Nisaea sediminum: one gene and its partner. The protein of the gene in region 2 binds, or shares a complex with, the protein of the main gene of each other region. Links are inferred from orthologs where the notes say so. Each region holds a gene or a part of one and is shown on either strand. Other genes may lie near its edges. The genes, in order: dnaG and IG122_RS08030.

The links.
Region 1: the proteins of IG122_RS08030 (region 2) and dnaG are in contact, whole or in part, in a crystal structure (PDB 2R6A), measured with the Geobacillus stearothermophilus proteins. The link is inferred for Nisaea sediminum from one-to-one orthologs. Residues at the interface, in WP_033016901.1 of Geobacillus stearothermophilus: Ser13, Glu15, Ala16, Gln18, Glu91, Leu92, Asp94, Ala95, Val96, Pro97, Thr98, Ala99, Ala100, Asn101, Tyr104, Tyr105, Ile108; in WP_049624496.1 of Geobacillus stearothermophilus: Lys456, Leu457, Leu458, Pro459, Ala460, Asn463, Ala464, Leu467, Leu535, Leu536, Ile537, Ala538, Gln544, Glu545, Asp548, Tyr549, His552.

What each region holds. Positions count from the first base shown.
Region 1 is NZ_JACZCQ010000005.1:247,398-250,641, forward strand. The notes cover bases 1-2,929. They hold dnaG (DNA primase), read right to left. Parts: upstream 2,428-2,929; coding sequence 574-2,427; downstream 1-573. Other genes in these bases: rpoD (RNA polymerase sigma factor RpoD), read right to left, coding at 1-513; IG122_RS11640 (GatB/YqeY domain-containing protein), read right to left, coding at 2,515-2,929. In the rest of the region: more of IG122_RS11640, read right to left, coding at 2,930-2,970. UniProt on the Escherichia coli protein: RNA polymerase that catalyzes the synthesis of short RNA molecules used as primers for DNA polymerase during DNA replication.
Region 2 is NZ_JACZCQ010000003.1:616,851-620,116, reverse strand. The notes cover bases 153-3,103. They hold IG122_RS08030 (replicative DNA helicase), read right to left. Parts: upstream 2,409-3,103; coding sequence 897-2,408; downstream 153-896. Other genes in these bases: rplI (50S ribosomal protein L9), read right to left, coding at 2,622-3,103; alr (alanine racemase), read right to left, coding at 153-897. Outside these bases: more of alr, read right to left, coding at 1-152; more of rplI, read right to left, coding at 3,104-3,236. UniProt on the Escherichia coli protein: The main replicative DNA helicase, it participates in initiation and elongation during chromosome replication. Travels ahead of the DNA replisome, separating dsDNA into templates for DNA synthesis.

The DNA of each region.
Region 1 (3,244 bases), on a different replicon or contig from region 2:
CTTCTCTTCCTTCAGCGCGTCGCGCCACTGGATCAGGGCCTTGATGGTCAGCGGGCTTTCGCAGATGCCGCCGATCATCATCTCGCGGCCGGCCTCGATGCGCTTGGCGATGGCGATCTCGCCCTCGCGGGAGAGCAGCTCGACACTGCCCATCTCGCGCAGATACATCCGCACCGGGTCGTCCGTGCGGCCGACATCGTCGTCGGCGACATTGCCGGCGACGCTCTTCTCGTCCTCGGCCTTGGCGTCGTTGCCGCTGTCTTCCTGATCCTCGTTCTCGACCACGTTGACGCCCATCTCGCTGAGCGCGGACATCACGTCTTCGATCTGCTCGGAGGACATCTCCTCCTGAGGCAGTGCCGCGTTCACCTCGTCATAGGTGAGGTAGCCGCGCTCCTTGCCCTTCTTGATCAGATTCTTGACGGTCTGATTGACGTTGTCGATCAGCGGACCGTCGGAATTCTCTTCGCGGTCCCGGTTCTCGTCTTCGTTCGCCAGCGACTGTTTCGCCATTCGTTCGTCGACCTCTCCATATGCGCCGCCGTCCCCACCCCGGGACAGCCCGCCGTTATCTTAACTCCGACCGAGGTCGGTTTCCTCAAGCGCGGCGCTGGAATTGAGGGAAGCCAGCGCCGATCGCAATGACGCCAGCCGGTTCCAACTCGCTTCGCTAAATTCCTCCGCCACCGCCCGTTCGGCATCGGCCAATTGCGCCTCAAGCTGAGGCTTGCCGATACGAGCCAGCAATTCCGTCAGTCCCGCGCGCGCCTTCGAAAGCTGCGCGTTCCGCCTCGCGAAGGCGGCGTGACTTAATGTTTCCCCACTTAGAAGCCCATTGCAGGCATCCGATAACCCCAACCGCGTCAAATGGGCGATTAAGCCCTCCGAGTCAAGGCCTGGATCGGCGAGCGCAATCTCTATGATTTGCTGCCGGAGCTTGTCAAGGAAGGGATCGTCGAAGGCCAGAACGCCGATCGCCTCGCCCAATTCGTCGATCAGGGCCGGATGGTTGAGGAGGGCCGCGAGCACGATCTGCTGCTGACGCCGCGCCATGATCGACGGAACGTTGGCCCGGTGGCCCTGCGAAAACTGCGCTCCCGCATAGGCCTCGGCATAACCGCTGCGGCGCGAACCGCGACCGCCGCCACTGTTTTCCCGACCGGCCCGGCGCATTTCCCGGATCCGGTTCTCGACATGATCCGAATAGCTTTCCTGCACCGTACGTTCGGCGATTTCCCGGACCCGCCCACGCATGCGGCGCTGAAAATCCGCGATCCGCTCCGGCGTGGTCACCGGCTGGGCGGCCAGTTCCTGGCGCCAGATGAATTCGGACAGCGGGATCGCCCCGTCAAGCAGCTCGCGCATCGCCTTGGCACCGTGATGCTTGATCACGTCGTCCGGATCCTCGCCCTGCGGCAGCGTGACGAAACGAAGGGAGTGTCCCGGCTTCAGCATCGGCAGCACCCGGTCGGCGGCGCGTCCGGCGGCCCGCATACCTGCTGTGTCGCCGTCGAAACAGACCACCGGCTCCGTCGCGAGTTTCCAGAGCTCCGCGATCTGATCCTCGGTCAGCGCGGTGCCGAGCGGGGCGACCGCCTGCGGAAAACCACCCTGTGAGAGCGCGATCACGTCCATGTAGCCTTCCGCGACGACGATCTCGTCCGCCTTGCGGGCCGGCTCGCGCGCCTGCGCGAGACCATAAAGAACGCGGCCTTTATGGAAGACCGGCGTGTCCGGAGAATTGAGGTATTTCGGCTGACCGTCGCCGAGAATGCGGCCACCGAAGGCGATCACCCGTCCGCGCCGGTCGGTGATCGGGAAGATGATGCGACCGCGGAAATAATCGTAGGCCGCGCCCCCGTCTTCCGGTTTGCGCAGCAGTCCCGCTTCCAGCAGCAGGGCCTCCTTCACGCCTTCCGCCTTCATCGACTGCGCGAAGGCGGTCCGGCTGTCCGGCGCCCAGCCAAGGCGGAAGCGGGCAATGGTTTCCTTCGTAAGCCCGCGCCCGCGCAGATAATCGAGCGCCTCGGCCCCGCCGGGTCCCGCAAGCTTCTGCTCGAACCAGGTGCAGGCATGTTCGAGAACATCGTGCAGGGTCTCGCGGCGCTTGGAGCGCTCGCGGTCCTGCGGCGTTTCCTTGGGCACCTCGAGACCGGCCATGTCGGCCAGCTTCTCGACCGCCTCGGGGAAAGCGAGCCCCTCGGACTCCATCACGAACTTGATGATGTCGCCATGCGCCCCGCAGGCGAAGCAGTGATAGAAATTCTTATCGTCGACGACATTCATTGACGGCTTGCTGTCCGAATGGAACGGACAGAGCCCGAGAAACTCCCGGCCCCGACGCTGCAACGTCACCCGACGGCCGACCACTTCCGAAACCGGAAGCCGGGTCCTCAATTCGTCAAGGAATTGTGGCGGGAAGCTCATGATGTGCGACGATCAATCCTTGCCCAAGGGGCAAAGAGTGTGAACTTGCCAGCTCAAGCGGTCAAAGGAATCCGGGTATGGACAGGCTCAGGCGAGCATCTGTCGGACAATGCCGCTCGCCTTGGAAAAATCCATGCGGCCGGCATAGCGCTCCTTCAGGGCAGCCATGGCGCGCCCCATGTCCTTCAGCTCCTTCGCGCCGATTTCCTTCACGACGGTTTCCACCGCCGCGTTCATCTCGGCTTCGTCGAGCTGCTGCGGCATGAAACGGCGGATGACGTCCATCTCGGCCTTTTCCTGCTCGGCCAGTTCCAGACGGCCACCCTGCTCGTAAAGCCGGATCGACTCGGTCCGCTGCTTGAGCATGGTCTGCAGCATGGAGAGGATCTCGTCCTCGCTGATCCCGTCCGCGTTGCCATTGCCGCGCGCGGCAATGTCACGGTCCTTCAGGGCCGCCAGAATCAATCTGATTGTGCTGACGGCACACTGATCCTTTTCCTTCAAAGCCTCTTTCAAGGCGTCACTGAATGCGGCGCGCATCATATGAACATTACCCCTAGCCATTTCGCGGCGGGTTTCTCGTCAGACCGGCTCGCGAATTTCGGCTACACCATCTCCATCGCGGAACAAAACGCAAGGCACATTTATTAACATATTGAATTTACTTGTTTATATGAAAAACAACGGCCTTGACCTCTTGTCCCGCATTCTTTATCAACTCGGCTTCGAAGCGTCCGGCCCGACCCGAAGACAAAGAATCTGTCTGCCAAGCGGATATCCATGCGATCCTCCGCGGTTCTCGTGTGCCGGAACCGCA
Region 2 (3,266 bases):
GGCCGCGCCCTTGCCCGAAAGGCAGCGCAGATAACCGTCCGCATAGCCGACGGCTACCGTGGCGATACGCGCATCCTTGGTCACCTTGTACGTGCCGCCGTAGCCGATGCTGTCGCCTGCGAGGACGGTGCGGACCTGCAGGATGCGCGCCCGCAGCCGGACAACCGGCTCCATCGGGCTCGGTTTGCCGTCTTCCACCCGGCCGCCGTAAAGCGCGAAGCCGGGGCGGGCGAGATCCAGATGATAATCCAGACCGAGAAAGATCCCGGCCGAGTTGGCCAGGCTTGCCCGCAGCGGCCGCTTTAGACGGCGGCGCTGGTCGGCGAACCGCGCGAGTTGCGCCGCGTTCTCCGGGTTGCCGGGATCGTCGCCGCTGGCGAGATGCGAGATCGCGTAGAGCCAGTCCGGGCCGGTCAGCAAATCGGGATCCTCGGCCACACGATCCATCTCGTCCGGCGACAGGCCAAGCCGGTTCATCCCGGTGTCGATATGCAGCATGGCCGGCAGCGCCCGGCCGGCGGCGACGCACATTTCGCGAATGCGTGAGACCTGCTCCAGATCGTTGATGACCGGGATCAGATCGTGCTCCGGAATGACCTGTTCGGTCCCCGGAAGCAGACCGTTGAGCACGGCGATTCGGGCGCTGGGAAGGATCTTTCGGAGGGCGATCGCTTCGTCGACGGTTGCGACGAAGAAGGTCCGGCAGCCAGCCTCGAAGAGCGCCGGAGCCACCTTGTCCGCGCCCGTTCCGTAGGCGTCGGCCTTCACGGCCGCGGCGCATTCGCTCTTTCCGAGCCGCTGCTGCAGGGACAGGTAGTTCTGTTTGACCGCGCGGAGATCGACCACGAGTTCCGACGCGGCATCGGAGCCGCCGGCTGCCGGAGAGGTATCGAGCATCAGAAGCTGTCCGGGATGTGATCGTCCGAGACGAAATTGGAGAATTTGGTCGTCGAGCCTTCGAAGTGCAGCGTGACGGTGCCTGTCGGGCCGTGGCGCTGCTTGCCGATGATGACCTCGGCCTTGCCGTAGGACTTCTCGCAGCGGTCCTTCCACTGGTCGTGCCGGTCGTGGAACTTCTCGTCGGACTCATCGATGCGCTGCGCGGGTTCGCCCTTCTCGAGATAGTACTGCTCGCGGAACACGAACATGACGACGTCCGCGTCCTGCTCGATCGATCCGGATTCTCGAAGGTCGGCCAGCACGGGGCGTTTGTCCTCGCGCTGTTCGACGGCGCGTGAAAGCTGGGACAGGGCGATGACCGGCACGTCCAGTTCCTTGGCGATCGCCTTCAGGCCCTGGGTGATCATGGAGATTTCCTGCACCCGGTTGTCGGCCCGCTGACCGGCGGAAGGGCGCATGAGCTGCAGGTAGTCGACCACAATGAGCGAAAGTCCCTGCTGGCGCTTCAGGCGCCGCGCGCGGGCGCGCATGGTGGCGATGGTGATCGCGGGGGTATCGTCGACATAGAGCGGCGCCCGCTCAAGGTCCTGGCTGGAGGCGACCAGCTTCTGGAAGTCCTCGGTCGTCAGCTCGCCGCGCCGGATATGCTCCGACGAGATCTCGGTCTGCTCGGCCAGAATACGCGTGGCGAGCTGTTCGGCCGACATTTCGAGCGAGAAGAAGGCGACGACCTGGCGGTCGAGTTCCGGGTCCTTGAGCGCGGCGGTCGCGACATGGAAGGCGATGTTCGTCGCCAGCGCGGTCTTTCCCATGGCCGGCCGGCCGGCGAGGATCAGCAGATCCGAGGGGTGCAGGCCGCCGAGCTTGGCGTCGAGGTCGGTCAGACCGGTGGAAATACCCGCAAGCCCGCCGTCTCGCTTGAAAGCCTCCTCGGCCATCCGGACGGCGGTGGTCAGGGCCTCGCCGAAATCCTGGAAGCCGCCCTGACTGGAGCCGCGTTCCGCGAGACTGAAGAGTTTCGATTCCGCGGCCTCGATCTGATCTGCCGCCGGCAGGTCGAGATCGTGCTTGTAGGCCACGTTGACGATCTCGCCGCCGAGATCGATCAGTTCGCGGCGCAGGAAGCTGTCATAGATCGCTTGGCCGTAATCGTCGGCATTGATCACGGTGACGACGGAGGCGGCGAGCCGGACCAGATACTGCGCGCCGCCGGCCTCCTGCAGGGAATCGTCCTGATCGAAGAGCGGTTTCAGGGTCACCGGGTTGGCGATCTGGCCTTTCTCGATCAGCCGGCCGCAGGCGGCGAAGATGCGCCCATGAGCCGGGTCGGCGAAATGTTCAGGCGCCAGATACTCGCTGACCCTCTCGAAGGCACGGTTATTGACCAGGATCGCGCCGAGCAGACCTTGTTCCGCCTCTAGGTTGTGGGGAGGCTCGCGGTATTCGCTGGTCTGCGGTTCCGCGCGCGTGAGAGATGTGATGGTCGAGAATGGCTCTGAACTGGACATCAGATACACATACCAAGAAGGGCTGTGGACGTCTTCAGCAATCTTATCCCCAAGCCGTGATTTATCAAAGACTTACGGCTGTGTATAAAGCTGAATAGCGGGGATATCTCGGATTTGCGGCCCGAAAACCAAGGGCTTGACCCTGTGAAAAAGAAAACGGCCGCCCCGACGGGCGGCCGTTTCCGGAACAGTTGGTGAGAGACGCGAAAAGGCTCAGGCCTCCGCAGGCTTCTCTTCCTCGTCGGCGGCCGCCTCGGCAAGGCCTTCCTCAAGCAGCTCGGAAGCGGCTTCGGCCGTCAACTGGGCTTCTTCCTCTTCCTCGGCTTCCTCGGCTTCTTCGGTGCCGACGGCACGGCCAAGGAGTTTCTGCTGTTCGGCTTCGTCGGCGCTGCGGGCGATGTTGACGGTGATGTTCACCGACACTTCCGGATGCAGCACGACGCGGATCTCTTCGAGGCCGAGCATCTTCAGGGCGCGGTCGAGCACGACCTGGCGCTTGCTGACGGTGACGCCCCCGGCGGTGACCGCGTCCGCGATGTCGCGGGAGGTGACGGAGCCGTAGAGCTGGCCGCTGTCGCCGGCGGCCCGGATCACCGGAACCACCATGCCCGCGAGCTTGGTCGCGACCTGTTCGGCCTCACCCTTGCGCTCGAGGTTTTCCGCTTCGAGCTGGGCGCGCTGGCCTTCGAAGTGGGTCAGGTTGTTCTTGCTCGCACGAAGGGCCTTGCCCTGGGGCAGCAGGAAGTTGCGGGCGAAGCCCGGCTTCACGTTAACGACGTCGCCCATCTGGCCGAGACGTTCGATACGCTCCAGAAGAATGACTTCCATTTCTCTTACTCCTTTGTGGCCGGGGCCTCT